DNA from 3 places in the Pantoea sp. UBA4549 genome. Region 3 is predicted to be linked to each of the others. Evidence: predicted binding sites of a transcription regulator. Region 3 holds the regulator's gene; each other region holds the start of a gene.
The links. The regulator Fur, encoded in region 3, represses iron uptake genes when iron is present. The targets are predictions, from matches to a motif close to ATAATAATGAGAACNACTATCAA.
Positions count from the first base shown of each region.

Region 1: B3041_RS01610 (TonB-dependent siderophore receptor) is a predicted target of Fur. The motif match lies at 1,898-1,920, and genes of this name have one in related genera.
Region 2: zupT (zinc transporter ZupT) is a predicted target of Fur. The motif match lies at 1,416-1,438, and genes of this name have one in related genera.

Region 1 covers NZ_DGLH01000005.1:72,203-77,296, reverse strand. Annotated here, with positions in the region: gene B3041_RS01610 (TonB-dependent siderophore receptor) at 1-1,818, opposite strand, end outside; gene B3041_RS01605 (MFS transporter) at 2,030-3,265, opposite strand; gene B3041_RS01600 (GNAT family N-acetyltransferase) at 3,350-5,094, opposite strand, start outside.
Region 2 covers NZ_DGLH01000018.1:57,506-62,599, forward strand. Annotated here, with positions in the region: gene B3041_RS16040 (glutathionylspermidine synthase family protein) at 1-422, shown strand, start outside; gene ygiD (4,5-DOPA dioxygenase extradiol) at 476-1,255, opposite strand; gene zupT (zinc transporter ZupT) at 1,452-2,219, shown strand; gene ribB (3,4-dihydroxy-2-butanone-4-phosphate synthase) at 2,259-2,915, opposite strand; FMN riboswitch at 3,024-3,173, opposite strand; gene ubiK (ubiquinone biosynthesis accessory factor UbiK) at 3,345-3,650, shown strand; gene hldE (bifunctional D-glycero-beta-D-manno-heptose-7-phosphate kinase/D-glycero-beta-D-manno-heptose 1-phosphate adenylyltransferase HldE) at 3,691-5,094, opposite strand, start outside.
Region 3 covers NZ_DGLH01000006.1:187,734-192,827, forward strand. Annotated here, with positions in the region: gene glnS (glutamine--tRNA ligase) at 1-1,212, shown strand, start outside; gene B3041_RS04260 (hypothetical protein) at 1,448-1,843, shown strand; gene fur (ferric iron uptake transcriptional regulator) at 1,905-2,351, opposite strand; gene fldA (flavodoxin FldA) at 2,709-3,239, opposite strand; gene ybfE (LexA regulated protein) at 3,377-3,652, opposite strand; gene ybfF (esterase) at 3,812-4,576, opposite strand; gene seqA (replication initiation negative regulator SeqA) at 4,820-5,094, shown strand, end outside.

The sequences.
Region 1 (5,094 bases), on a different contig from region 3:
CATAGCGTTGGGGGTAACATACGGCGTATGGCCATCATTACCATCCACTGAATCTTTATACCGCACGTGGCTGAGCGTGTAGTTGGCGATGGTGCTGAGGCGCGGCGTCAGCTGAGTGTGCGCTTCCAGCTCCAGCCCCTGCGAATGCACCTTACCGGCAGGAACAAAGTAAGATCCCTGCACGATACGGTTGCCGACATCTTTCTGCGTAAGATCGTATACCGCAGCGGTGTAGAGATCGGATGTACCCGGCGGCTGGTATTTCACGCCCGCTTCATACTGCTCAGCGGTAGTGGGTTTCAGCAGGTTGCCGTTCTGGCCCGAGAGCGACTGCGGCGTAATAGCCTGGCTGTAACTCACATAAGGTGAGATGCCGTTATCGAAGGCATAAAGCAGTGCTGCACGCCCGCCCACGTGGTCATCCTGACGCCGGTTTTTGGTTGCCTGATCGTAGTTCTCGGTCTGCGACACAATGCGATCGTAGCGACCCGACAGATCAAGATGCCACTTATCCCAGAGCATCTCATCCTGCAGATAAACGCCGGTCTGATAGTAGTAGCGCTGCGAGCGCTCGAAGGTGTACACGTCGTTGGCGCCCACGGAGGCGCCGGTCCGCGCATTCAGCTGGCTGGCGTTACCGCTTGCATCATGCAGATCGTTTTTATACTGGTGATACTCCGCGCCCAGCACCACTTTATGCTCTACCGCGCCGGTGGCAAAATCCGCCTCCAGCTGATTATCAATGGCGTACGCTTTCAGCGATGAACGCGAACCGGAGTAGTAGCGGTTCAGCAGATCCGAATTATTCCCTGTCCAGCCGATTTGATACACCTGATCGAGATCGACGTTTGAGTGAGAGTAGCTGGCATTAGAGCGGAACGCCCAGGTGTCATTAAAGCGGTGCGCAAATTCGGCGCTGTAGATCTGCTCGCGGCGCTTGAACTGGTCGAGTGAACTCTGCCCGTCGTAGAAACCGTTGCTTAGCTTATAGCCGTTATGTTCGGTGATGCTGCCCTCACCCGGCACCGCGCTGTGGTAGCCGCCTGAGGGATCTTTCTGCAGATACGCGCGCAGCAGCAGCGAAGTATCTTCCGACGGCTGCCAGAGCAGCGAGGGTGAAATCGCATATTTCTCTTCCCGCGTGTGATCGTACTGCGTATCGCTGTTGCGGGTAATACCGGTAAGGCGGAACGCCAGCTGATCGTTCAGCGCATCGGTGTAGTCAAACGCGGCTGAGCTGGTATTGTTGTTACCCGCCGAGAGACGGAAATGCCCTTCCTGCCGGAACTGCGGACGTTTTGACGTCTCCATCACCAGCCCGCCCGGCACCGTCTGACCATACAGGGCAGAAGAAGGGCCTTTAATCACATCAATGCGCTCAAGGAACCAGGGATCAACCTGCAGCACGTTATAGCTGCCGGGATCGCTCATCAGCCGCAGGCCATCCAGAAAAACATTATCAACATCGCCACCGTGGAAGCCGCGCAGCGAAACGGTGTCGTAACGCGACGCCGCACCGGCGAAGTTTGTAAAGGCACCCGCGGTGTAATTCAGCGCCTGATTAACGTTCATCGCGCCCTGATCTTCCATCTGCTGACGCGTAACCACTGATACTGCCTGCCCGGTGGTAACCAGCGGGCGATCGGTTTTAGTCGCGCCCTGGCTGGTTTTTGCCGTATAGCCTGAGGTGGGAGTGGTGGCCGTTTCAGCCGGCTGAGCGGTGACAACCAGAGTTTCAGCCGCATAAAGCAGCGGTGATGCAGTTAAGGCGACGGAGCAAAGCAGTACAGAACGCTTCAGAGTAAAAGGCACTCGCATGGTTAATTCCCTTAAAAACACGCAGTTCTCTCCGGTACAGCCGGAGAGCCGATGGACGCCAGAGGCAATGGTAATGCTAATATTAATGAGAATTATTATCTTTTTGGCGGGAACATTTCAAGATGTGTATGCGGTAAAATTTCTGCCTGAAACCAGCTGAAAAGTGAGGAATGGCTGAAAAGCGAGCCGCAGCTCGCGTCAGAGGTGAGGCTCAGGCCTGCTGCAGAGTCAGCTGTCGCCGCCGGTTTTCACGCAGGAATGCGCGGATCAGCCCCAGCCAGAGCAATCCGCAGATCAGATTAATCAGGCTAAAACCGGTACTGTAAAAACTGAAATAGGCGTATTTTGCGGCTTCAATGCCGAGTGCGAAAATCAGAATGGTCACCATGCCCACCATCGCTGCCACGCTGCCCTTACCCGCCTGACTGGAAAACAGCGTCATACGATAAAGTCCGGCGTTAACCAGTCCGGTGCCAAAACCATACAGGCTCAGGCCAGCGGTCAGCCATAAATAGCTGTGCCGATCGGCCATAGTCGCTACGGCCGCCAGCGCCAGACCGGCGACCACCGGCCAGGCTCCCAGCTGCAGCGGTCGCTGGATCGGCAGCCGGCTGCTGAGGCGACCCAGCGTAACATTCCCCGCGATCATCGCCAGAAACACCGGCAGCTGCAGCAGCGCATAATCCATACGGCTGAGACCGGCATCATGCATCAGAATAACCGGCGACAGCGCTACCCAGGCGAGACAGGGAATAGTCACCAGGCCGATTGCCAGTGAACCGCGCATAACCTGGCGATCGCGCAGCAGCTGATAGTAGCCTCTGCCCAGCGCGCTGAGTGAAATCGAGCGGGTACGATCGCCTGCGGTTTCCGGCATGGTGCGCCACAAACCCAGCAGGGCCAGCGCCGTCACCCCGCCGAACAGCCAGAACAGGGTACGCCAGTCGCTGACGGTCAGAAAAGCGGCGCCGGCCAGCGGTCCCGCCAGGGGGGCCAGCAGAGCGACGTTTGCCATCAGCGCCATGATCTTTATGCTCAGCGCTTCACTGAACGCTTCCTGAATAGCGGCATAGCCTACCGAGCCGATGAAACAGAGACTGACCCCCTGCAGAAAACGCAGCAGCACAAACTGCTCAATGCTTTGAACCCAGTGGGTGGCAATGCAGGTCAGCATAAAAAAGGCTACGCCGCTGAGCAGTACCGGACGTCGTCCGATGCGATCGGAAAGCGGCCCCAGCAGCCACTGCAGCATCATGCCGCCGATAAGGTAGGCGGTCAGTGAGGCGGAGACCCATTCAGGCCCGGCTCCAAACTCTTCTGTGACCAGCAGCATACCGGGCTGGATCATGTCATGCGCGATATAGGTAGCGAATTCAAACAGTACCAGTGAGAGCGGAAAAATTATGCGGCGGCGCGTAAGCTGCGACACCGGTTCATACAGGGCCATTACCGATCCTTATCCGTTTCAAAATACTAAAAAACGCGGTCGCCGGCGCGACCGCGTCACTTATGTCAGTCAGTGAGCGCTCTGTCAGCGCCAGCGGGCAATCGGATTATCCAGCGTACCGGCAAACTTCAGATTCTCAGCCGGGTCGGTGAGGTTGATCATCTGCTGATTATTCGCCAGCTGCAGCCGGTTAAGGCAGGAGCGGGTAAACGCCGGGGTAAACATATCAAAACGTGCAAATTTAGCCGCCAGCTGCGGATGCGCCTGCTGATACTCTTTCACGCACTGCGCCACCGCCTGCCAGAACTGATCCTGCGACAGCGTGCCGGAATCGTGCAGAATGGCGCTGATAAAACGGAAAATGCAGTCAAATACGTCAGTAAAAATCGACAGCAACTTGAGATCGTCCGGCACATCCACCGCCAGCCGGGTGACCTTTTCCGGCAGCTGCGCGTCCGGGTTCATGACGGCGATCTCTTCGCCAATGTCTTTCATATAGGCGCTGACCGGCACATTGTTTTCCAGCAGCATGATCAGGTTTTCGCCGTGTGGCATAAAGGCTAAATCGTACTGGTAGAAGCAGTGCAGCAGCGGACTGAGATAGCAGTCCAGGTACCGCGCCACCCACTCTTTTGCCGGCAGACCGGAGTCTGCAATCAGCGCCGGCAGCAGCGCCTGCTGGTGGTGATCGACGTGCAGAAAAGCGGCCATGGTCATCAGGCGCTGCCCCGGCTGCAGGCTGGCCGCCGGATTATCACGCCACAGGGCAGCAAACATCTTCTTATAAGCAGAATCACCGCTGATGGCCTGCTCGTAGTAGCGATTATGGTAGCCCACCGCCGCAACCTCCCGCAGAATGCGGAAATCGCAGCGCTGCAGCCACGCGTCGCCGCTGACCAGCTGTTCCAGCCATTCATTAATGGCGGGCGTGGTAGCCATATAATAGGGCGACAGGCCGCGCATAAAGCCCATGTTAAGTACCGACAGCGCGGTTTTAACGTAGCGCTTTGCGGGCTGACTGCGGTTAAAGAAGGTGCGGATCGATTGCTGCGCCTGATAGCGATCGTCGCCCTCGCCGAGCCAGACAATATCCTGATGAGCAATATCGGCCGCGAACACCGTCAGCAGTTTGTTTTGCCACTGCCACGGATGCACCGGCATCAGGATATACTCATCCGCATTCAGCCCGCGCGCGCTGAGCTGCTCTGTAAACCGGGCCAGGGTCTCTGCACCCAGCTCATCACGCATCAGCTGCTCGTAACTCAGCGTGCTCAGACTGGAAAAATGGGCGTTGCGCTGGTGCACCGCCACCCAGATAAGCTGTACCGGGGCGGCAGCCTCTGGCGCAAAAGCGAGATAGTCGCGGGCGTCGAAACCGATACGGCCATTATTGGCGACAAAACAGGGATGCCCCTCGGTCATTGCCGCTTCTGCGGTCTGAAAATCAGCGTGCACCAGGGCCTGCACATCCGGGTTCTGCTTCTGCAGCTTATAGACGCTGCTGCTGAGCGTGCTGCTGATCTCTTCCATATAGGTCGCCAGCAGCGCCTGCGGAATGCCTATTTGCTGATTAAATTCCACGATAAACTGCAGCGCATCCAGCGTCAGCGGACGACCATTTTCCTGCTTCTGCAGCGATGTGGCGTCAATATTCCAGTGGTCCAGCGCCAGACGTTCTGCGCGGAACTGATAAGTTGCTTCGCCGCCCGGTACGGCCAGCGTATAGCAGCCGTCGCCGTTTTCAGCGGGCGTAACCAGCTTTTCGTGGGCAAACTCGCTGATCGCTTTGCGGATCAGCATCCGGTTTGCCTGTGCCCAGTTATCGCCGG
Region 2 (5,094 bases), on a different contig from region 3:
TGGCCGATGCCGGCGTACGCTGGCTGGAACCCGCCTGGAAAAGCATCCTCTCCAATAAAGCGCTGCTGCCGCTGCTGTGGGAGATGTTTCCGGATCATCCCAATCTGCTGCCCGCCTGGTTTGCGGATGACAGTCAGGCGCCGCAGATGGATAAATATGTGGTGAAGCCGCTGTTCTCCCGTGAGGGTGCGAACATTCGCATTATCGAAAACGGCAATGAAATCGCACGTGCTGACGGTCCCTATGGCGAAGAGGGCATGATTATTCAGCAGTTCTGTGCGCTGCCCAAATTCGGTGACAGCTATACGCTGATTGGCAGCTGGCTGATAGACGATCAGCCGGCGGGTATCGGCTTACGTGAAGATCGGGCGCTGATCACCCAGGATCTGTCTCGCTTCTATCCCCATACCTTTATCGGTTAGTCCGGTGGCGCATTCCGGTGCGCCATATTTATGCCTGCGGCTGACGCAGGCCGCTACCCCACCTGCGCTGACAGCATACTGATCGCGCCCATCTCCATGCCTTCAACCGGCACGCTGACCGCCTCACCCGCTGCGCGTGCGCCCAGAATATAGAGCAGCGGCAGATAGTGTTCAGCCGTCGGATGCGAAAGCGCCGCGCCCGGATGCTGCTGATAGTTAACCAGCGGATGATCGCCCGCCGCAGCGTCGCTGCGCAGATTATCACGCACATACTGGTTAAACCCGTCGGCCCACGGATACACCGGCGCAGCCCCCTGCCACTGCAGCTTGCGCAGGTTATGCACCACGTTGCCGCTCGCCACCAGCAGGATCCCTTCATCGCGCAGCGCAGCCAGTTTACGTCCTGCCTCAAAATGCCACTCAGCAGAACGGGTACTGTCCACGCTGAGCTGCACCAGCGGAATATCCGCCTCAGGATACATTCTGGCCAGCAGGCCCCACGAGCCGTAATCAAACCCCCAGCTCTCATCTTTTTCTGTCAGCGGCAGCAGCTCTGTCACACGCTGCGCCAGCGCAGGCGATCCGGGCGCCGGGTAGCGCACGTCAAACAGCGCCTGCGGAAATCCGCCAAAATCGTGAATGGTGCGCGGCTGTTCCATGGCCGTTACCCGCGTCCCGCGCGTGTACCAGTGCGCCGAGATAGCAAGGATAGCGCGCGGCCGCGGCAGATCTCTGCCCAGCTGCTGCCATACCCGGGTATAGCGATTTTCTTCCAGCACATTCATCGGGCTGCCATGACCCAGAAACAGAGCAGGCATACGACCGTCACGCATTTTCATACCTCATCGCTGTTGCTTTCATGCGCAATACGATACGCGCTTACATGAGCCTGTGAACGCGGAGATACGTGAGCATGTCTGTCAGCAAATTTGAACAAGCGTAAACGACATAACTTTACGCTTAATAACTCGATATTTTATAAGGTTAATTATAATGTAACTGGTAATCATTATCATCGTGGAGCGTGCTATGTCGGTGCCTTTACTGCTCACTGTTCTGGCCGGTGGTGCTACCTTTATTGGCGCCCTGTTCGGCATCCTCGGTCAAAAGCCTTCAAACCGCCTGCTTGCTTTTGCGCTTGGCTTCGCAGCCGGCATTATGTTGCTGATCTCGCTAATGGAGATGCTGCCCGCGGCGCTGCATACCGCAGGCATGTCGCCGATGCTGGGGTACGGTATGTTTATGCTTGGTCTGATCGGGTATTTCGCCATGGATCGCCTGCTGCCGCATCAGCATCCGCAGGATCTGATGGCCACTCACGGGCGTCCGGTTAACCTGAAGCGAACCGCCGTGCTGCTGACGCTGGGTATCAGCCTGCACAATTTTCCTGAGGGGGTGGCCACCTTTGTTACCGCCAGCAGCGATATGGAGCTGGGGCTTGGCATCGCTTTAGCCGTGGCCATCCACAATATTCCTGAAGGACTGGCGGTTGCCGGGCCGATGTATGCGGCGACCGGTTCCAAAGCCAAAGCGCTGTTCTGGGCCTGTATTTCCGGTATGGCGGAGATTCTGGGCGGCGTCATCGCCTTTCTGCTGCTGGGGCCGGCGCTGTCGCCGGTCGTGATTGCCGCCATTATGGCCGCCGTTGCAGGAATTATGGTTGCGCTCTCGGTGGATGAACTGATGCCGCTGGCGCGCGAGATCGATCCGCACAACAACCCGAGCTATGGCGTACTGTGTGGAATGACGGTGATGGGGCTGAGTCTGACACTGCTGCAGACCGCCGGCGCTGGCTGATTTTCCGGGCTCCGGCTGGTCTGCTTTTCTCTACCGGCGTTAGCTGGCCTGGCGGGTATCGCGCTGGCGGCGATAAGCCACCAGATCTTCGATAGTCACTACCGGCATATCATGCTGCTGCGCAAAGGCGATCGCTTCAGGCGCGCGCGCCATGCTGCCATCGTCATTGGTCAGTTCGCACAGCACGCCTGCCGGTTTAAAGCCCGCAAGCGTAACCAAATCGAGCGTGGCTTCGGTATGACCGCCGCGCGTCAGTACGCCACCTTCGCGCGCGCGCAGCGGGAAAACGTGTCCCGGACGGTGCAGGTCAGCCGGTTTAGCGTTATCGGCAATTGCGGCGCGGATAGTGGTGATGCGATCAGCCGCAGAGACGCCGGTGGTTACACCCGCAGCGGCTTCGATCGTTACGGTAAACCCGGTGCCGTAAGAGCTGGTGTTGTTCTCGACCATCATCGGCAGATCGAGCTGCTGACGGCGGGCCTCATTAATGCAGAGGCAGACAATCCCGCTGCCGTGGCGGATAGTCAGCGCCATCTGCTCTGTGGTCATGGTTTCGGCGGCAAAAATCATATCGCCTTCGTTCTCGCGATCTTCATCGTCAAGAACCATCACACCGCGACCGTTACGCAGTGCGTCAAGTGCACGTTCTACACGCTGTTCCGGCGTGCCAAATTCAGAAAGAAGCGTCTGATTCATGGTAATTAACCTTAAAATATTATGAGTTACCAGAACCAGGGCGAGCTTAGGAGTGCGTGAAAAATACACATGGCAAAAACGTGACGCGGGCCTGAACCCGGCTGATGTCGTTACCCTCTCCCATCCGGACTTTAACCGTCGGCCCCGGAATCACACCGGATCTGCTGTCCTTTTACACGGAGGCAAAAGCGCTCGCGGGCTTTCAGCAGAAGCTGATTTACCGCCGGTGGGGAATTTCGCCCCGCCCTGAGAATAAGCAAAATCACTATAGCGTTATTCACCGGGACGGGCAATCGACAAAACGGCAATTGCTTTTGCACATCATGCGTTGCGGATTTCGGGTTTAACCTTTTTGGTTCTGGCATTACACTTACTTCTTGTACCGTCGGAAAACGTGCTGCTCACAGCCACCGCAATCAGGAAATAACCATGATCGACACAAAAAAAATTGAACAACTGGCGCGCCAGGTCCATGAAGCGATGCCGAAAGGTATCCGCGACTTTGGCGACGACGTGGAAAAGAAAATCCGGCAGGTTCTGCAGGCGCAGCTGACCCGTATGGATCTGGTTAACCGTGAAGAGTTTGATGTGCAGACTCAGGTCCTGCTGCGCACCCGCGAAAAGCTGGCAGCCCTGGAGCAGCGTCTGGCAAAACTGGAGAGTGAAAGCCCTGCGGCACCGGCGCCAGCCGTCGTAACGCCCGATCCGGCCGGTAAAATCGATACGCCACAGTAAATATTATCAGCCGGGTGGCTGCTGCCCCCCGGCTGTCTGCTTAGTGACTGCGGATTGTTTTAATAATATTGGTGGTGGAGATGCCATCTTCAAAGTTAAGCACGCGTACGTCACCGCCGTTCGCCCACACTTCTTTACTGCCTGCGATATCTTCCGGCTTGTAATCTCCGCCTTTCACCAGCAAATCCGGCAGCACATCGGCAATCAGACGCTGCGGCGTATCTTCTTCAAACAGAACGACCCAGTCTACTGCTTCCAGAGCGCTCAGCACGATCATCCGGTTTTCCTGTGGATTAACCGGCCGGGTTTCGCCTTTAAGGCGTCTGGTTGACGCATCGCTATTCACCGCAACAATCAGCCGATCGCCCAGCTTGCGGGCATTGGCGAGGTAAGAGACGTGCCCTGCGTGCAGAATGTCAAACACGCCGTTGGTCATTACCACTTTCTCGCCGCGCTGACGCGCCTGGGCAACAGCGGTTTTCAGCTCGCTCTCCGTCATCACGCCAAAGCCGCTTTCCGGCCGCGCATGGATAGCGTTTTCCAGTTCCACCGTACTGACGGTTGACGTCCCCAGCTTGCCCACCACAACGCCTGCCGCCGCATTGGCAAGGAAACAGGCGTTTTCCAGCGTATCACCCGCCGCAAGGACCGCAGCCAGCACACCAATGACCGTGTCGCCGGCACCGGTCACGTCATACACTTCCTGCGCCTGCGTCGGCATATGCAGAGGCGCTTTGCCCGGCTGCAGCAGCGTCATGCCATTTTCTGAACGGGTCACCAGCAGCGCTGAGAGCGCATAATCAGCGATCAGCTGCATACCCCGGCTGACAATGTCCGCTTCGGTTTTACATTTGCCGGCTACGGCTTCAAATTCAGACAGGTTTGGCGTCAGCAGGGTCGCGCCACGATAGCGCTCAAAATCGGTGCCTTTCGGGTCGATCAGTACCGGTACGCCCGCTTCGCGGGCCAGCCCGATCATGGTCTGTACGCTGCTGAGCGCCCCTTTAGCGTAGTCTGACAGCACCAGTGCACCAGCCTGCGACAGCGACTGACGCATACGATCGTGGATGGGCTGCGGATCGACCTGCTCAAAGCCCTCTTCAAAATCCAGCCGGATCAGCTGCTGATTGCGCGACAGCACGCGCAGCTTGGTGATGGTGGGATGCGTTTTCAGCGCGACAAAGTCACAGCTGACGTTAACCTGCTCCAGCGTGCGGCTCAGTACCTGCGCGGCATCATCCTCACCGGTCAGCCCAATCAGACGCGATGCGGCGCCCAGCGCGGCAATGTTCATTGCCACGTTGGCCGCGCCGCCCGGACGTTCTTCAATGGTATCGACTTTGACTACCGGCACCGGCGCCTCAGGTGAAATGCGGCTGGTCGGGCCATACCAGTAGCGGTCCAACATCACATCGCCAACAACCAGTACGGTGGCCTTGCCAAA
Region 3 (5,094 bases):
AACCTGGCGCTGTTCCGGAAAATGCGCGACGGTGGCTTTGAAGAGGGTAAGGCCTGTCTGCGTGCCAAAATCGATATGGCTTCCAGCTTTATCGTTATGCGCGATCCGGTACTGTACCGCATTAAGTTTGCCGAGCACCATCAGACCGGCAACAAGTGGTGCATCTACCCGATGTACGATTTCACGCACTGCATCTCCGATGCGCTGGAAGGGATCACGCATTCGCTCTGTACGCTGGAGTTTCAGGATAACCGCCGCCTGTATGACTGGGTACTGGATAACATTACCATTCCGGTGCATCCGCGGCAGTATGAGTTTTCGCGCCTGAATCTTGAGTATGCTGTGATGTCGAAGCGCAAGCTGACGCAGCTGGTGAGCGAGAAGCGGGTAGAAGGCTGGGACGATCCGCGTATGCTGACCGTTTCAGGTCTGCGCCGTCGTGGTTACAGCGCGGCATCAATCCGTGAGTTCTGCCGCCGAATCGGCATCACTAAACAGGACAATATCGTTGAGATGGCTTCGCTGGAGTCGTGCATTCGTGATGATCTCAACGAAAATGCGCCGCGTGCTATGGCCGTGCTCGATCCGCTCAAAGTCGTGATTGAAAACCTGCCAGCCGGACATGATGAGATCATCACCATGCCAAACCATCCGAACCGGCCGGAGATGGGGACGCGCGAGGTGCCTTTCAGCCGTGAAGTGTGGATTGACCGCGCGGATTTCCGTGAAGAAGCCAACAAACAGTACAAGCGTCTGGTCCTGGGTAAAGAAGTGCGCCTGCGCAACGCCTATGTGATCCGCGCTGAGCGCGTGGCAAAAGATGAGGCGGGCAACATCACCTGTATCTATGCGACCTGCGATGTGGATACGCTGAGCAAAGACCCGGCTGATGGCCGTAAAGTAAAAGGGGTGATCCACTGGGTTTCCGCGATTCATGCGCTGCCCGCTGAGTTCCGCCTCTACGATCGCCTGTTCAGCGTGCCTAACCCGGGCGCGGCAGAGGATTTTCTCGCGACGCTGAATCCGGATTCGCTGCAGATTAAGCAGGGCTTTGTGGAGCCAGGACTGCGTGAAGCGGCGGCAACCTCGCCGTATCAGTTCGAGCGCGAAGGCTATTTCTGTGCAGACAGCGTTTACTCGCAGCCATCAGCGCTGGTGTTCAACCGCACTGTAGGCCTGCGCGATACCTGGGCGAAGATCGGCAGCGAATAATAACCGCTTCCGGCATCATAAAATTATATAAGGGCGAGCTTTCGCCCTTTTTTATTATCCCCTTTTGCGTAGCGGCAACCATTTATTCTGCATTAAATAAAATCGCGCACATACCCGGGTTTACGACTTGTCTGACTTTAAAAAAATTAACGCATTTGACCGTGTTAAATCCTTTTTTTCAGGTAGGCTATGCGCACTCCGGACTTGGTCTGTGGCTAGTAAAAAGGGAAAAATAATGACAAGCCTCGCTCAGGAAGCCAAACACAGTGTTGTGGTTTTACATCAGCTCATTGAACGTATTTTTAATCATGCTGATGTCAGCACCGATACCATGGGGCTGCTGCTGTCGCACTTCCATCCTGATTTCCGGATGGTAACGCCACAGGGCAGACAACTGGATTTGAATGACGTTGAAGATCTGTTTCGCCGCCTGTGCGGACAGCGTGAAGGGATGCGCATCGCGACCAGCGAACATGCGATCATTTCTGAGCAGCAAAAAGAGGTCATCATTCAGTATCGCGAACTGCAGATAGTGAATGGCGAGAGCCACAGCCGTATTTCGCTGGCAGTGCTGGACTGCAGTACGGCAAATCCGCGCTGGCGCTACCTGCAGGAGACGCTGGTCGCCTGAATCGCAGCCACAAAAAAACCGGTGCCTGCACCGGTTTTTTTATCTTGCCGCATAGCTGACGTTATTTATCGTTATGCAGGGTTTCATCTTCACGGCAGTCACCCACTTCGCAGTGACCATACAGGTACAGGCTGTGGTTGGTGAGCTTGATACCGTGACGGGTCGCGATTTCGCGCTGGCGCGTTTCAATCGACTCATCGCTGAACTCAATTACTTTACCGCAGTCCAGGCAGATAAGATGATCGTGATGCTGCTGCTGCGTTAATTCAAAAACAGACTTGCCGCCTTCGAAGTTATGGCGGGTTACAATGCCCGCGTCATCAAACTGGTTCAGAACGCGATATACCGTGGCCAGACCAATCTCTTCGCCCATGTCGATCAGGCGTTTGTACAAATCTTCCGCGCTGACGTGATGGCACTGGGGTTCCTGAAGCACTTCCAGAATCTTTAGTCTGGGCAGCGTGACTTTCAGGCCAGCCTTTTTCAATGCGGAATTGTTGTCAGTCATGCGGATATTGTCCTGTTACTTTGCTAGTCATTTGCGGCTTAACAGCCTTGAATGTGTGGTTAACGCGCATTCTCATTTGCGTCTCATTATAGAACCGGGGCAGGCGAATAGAAACCAGGCAAATGCTAAAGAAATCACCAGAGGCGGGAATAATGCTCTTGCTGTCGCCGGCGGGATTATACAGTGCTGGGTTTCTCAGTTCACTCAGCCTCAGCCTGCTGACAGAGGAATAAGCCGTTAACCGTTGCGGGTATTCTACAGAATTGCAGAGAAAAGTTAAAAAAGCGTAGCTATTATTTTTATAGGCAATTCCGTTACCCGATGTTAACAGTACCTGAATCGGGTAACGGCAACACATTATGCCTCAATAATTTCTTTGAGCTGCAGCTCATCAAAAATCTGCTTCACCCAGCCTTCAACGCGTTCATTCGTCAGCTCTGGCTGGCGATCTTCATCAATCGCAAGTCCGAGGAAATGTTTGTCATCGGCCAGACCTTTAGACGCTTCAAAATGGTAACCTTCGACAGGCCAGTGACCCACGATGATCGCACCATTTGGCTCGATAATGTCGCGAATGGTACCCAGTGCATCACAGAAATACTCAGCATAATCTTCCTGATCGCCACAACCAAATAGCGCGACCAGTTTACCATTGAAGTCGATCTCTTCCAGCGTCGGGAAGAAGTCATCCCAGTCGCACTGCGCTTCACCATAATACCAGGTAGGAATGCCCAGCAGCAGGATATCAAACGCTTCCAGATCTTCTTTGGTGCTTTTAGCAATGTCATGCACTTCGGCGACATCTTTACCCAGTTGTTTCTGGATCATCTTTGCAATGTTTTCGGTGTTGCCGGTATCGCTGCCGAAGAAAATGCCTACGATTGCCATGGGTTAGGTAACCTCTTAAATCCTGAATGTGAGAGTAAGTCAACAGACTGTACAGATAAGCGAATGATAGCAGACCCTGAAAAAGCGCGGAACGCGCAAAGCGCAGAGTTTGTGTTCCTCTGTGCGGTCTGCATAAATTATATGAGTTTGAGCTGTGTCAGCAGCATCTGCTCAATCAGCTCGCTGCGGCTGATATTTTGCTGCTCAGCCAGCGTGTTGAGCGCGTCAACCGCTTCGCCGGACATTTTGAGCTCCACGCGCCGCAGCCCACGAACCTTATCGCGTTTAAGCTGATTGCGCTTATTAATGCGCAGCTGCTCATCGCGCGACAGCGGGCTGGTTTTCGGGCGACCCGGTCGTCGCTCGTCTGCAAAGAGATCAAGCGTGGTACGGTCTGTCTGTTCTTTTGCCATGATTTGCGAAACTGAGTGGGCGCGAACGGCGCCGCGCGATTAAACACATTATCGGCCCAGCCACCGTGTATAACCACCGTGGCAAAATTTTAGCGCGACATCATACTCCAGCGTCAGACGTGACGCCAATCTTAAACATAGTGCAGTAAGCTTTTGCTTTCAGAGCGTAAAAAAGCGTCGCACAGCACGTAATACGGCATCAGGCTTCTCTGCATGTACCCAATGTCCGGCACCGGCAATGACCTGCGCCCGCGCCTGAGGAAACTGGGCCAGCAGCCTGTCCCGATAGTGATTATCCAGATAAGGAGAGTCGCCGCCGCGAATAAACAGCGCCGGATGAGAAGAGACAGGGAGAGGTTCCCAGCCCGATATCGTTGTGTAGTTATCCCACAATACGGGCACATTGAACCGCCACTCCCCCTCAGCGAAGGACTTCAGGATAAACTGAATGATCCCCTCTTCAGGCACAAACTGCCGCATTATCGCCGCCGCTTCGCTGCGGCGCGTCACGCCTGCCGCAGTGACCGCGCGAATCGCCGCGAAAATCTCATCGTGCCGGCGCGTCTGATAGTCGACGGGAGCAATGTCAATCAGCACCAGCTTGCCAACGCGTTCAGGCGCCAGCGCACTCAATGCCATAGCGATTTTGCCCCCCATCGAGTGCCCAATCACATCAACCTGTGCTATCTGCTGTGCATCCAGCGTATCAACCATATCCTGCGCCATTGCAGCATAGCTCATGCTGTTGCTGCGCGCCGATAAACCGTGATTGCGGACATCCACCTGCAGCGTCGTCCGCGTATCGGCTACGCCACGTGCCAGCCCGCCAAGGTTATCCAGGCTGCCAAACAGACCGTGGATAAGCAAAATCGGTGCGCTGTGAGAATCAGATTGTGCAGTTTGCAGACGAGCATTCAAAATCATGGCTAAAGTTCTTACGGTTGAGAGCGTGGGTTAGGGTATCATGATTCTACCTGTCCGGGTGGCGGTCGCCAGGTATTAGGGCATATTCTGACTTTTGCCTGTAAACGTTGCCAGCGCTATCAGCTACTGCGGATTTAACTTTATAATCAATATGTCAGATCCCAGGCTCTCTGCGTGCCCGCTACCGGTAAGGGCGTTGCAGAATGCGGGATTCTGCTAGTTGCCAGACTCGTACGGAATAAGATGAAAACGATTGAAGTTGACGAAGAACTCTACCGTTATATTGCCAGCCACACGCAGCACATCGGTGAAAGCGCCTCAGACATCCTGCGTCGCATGCTGAAATTTACCGCCAGCTCGCGCGCAGCCGCTGCGCCGGCAGCTACGACCCCGGTAAAAGAGGCAGCAGCAGCCGAGCCTGAAGCGCGTCCGCAGGATCGCGTGCGAGCCATGCGCGAGCTGATGCTGTCAGATGAGTATGCCGAGCAGAAAAAAGCGGTTAACCGCTTTATGCTGAT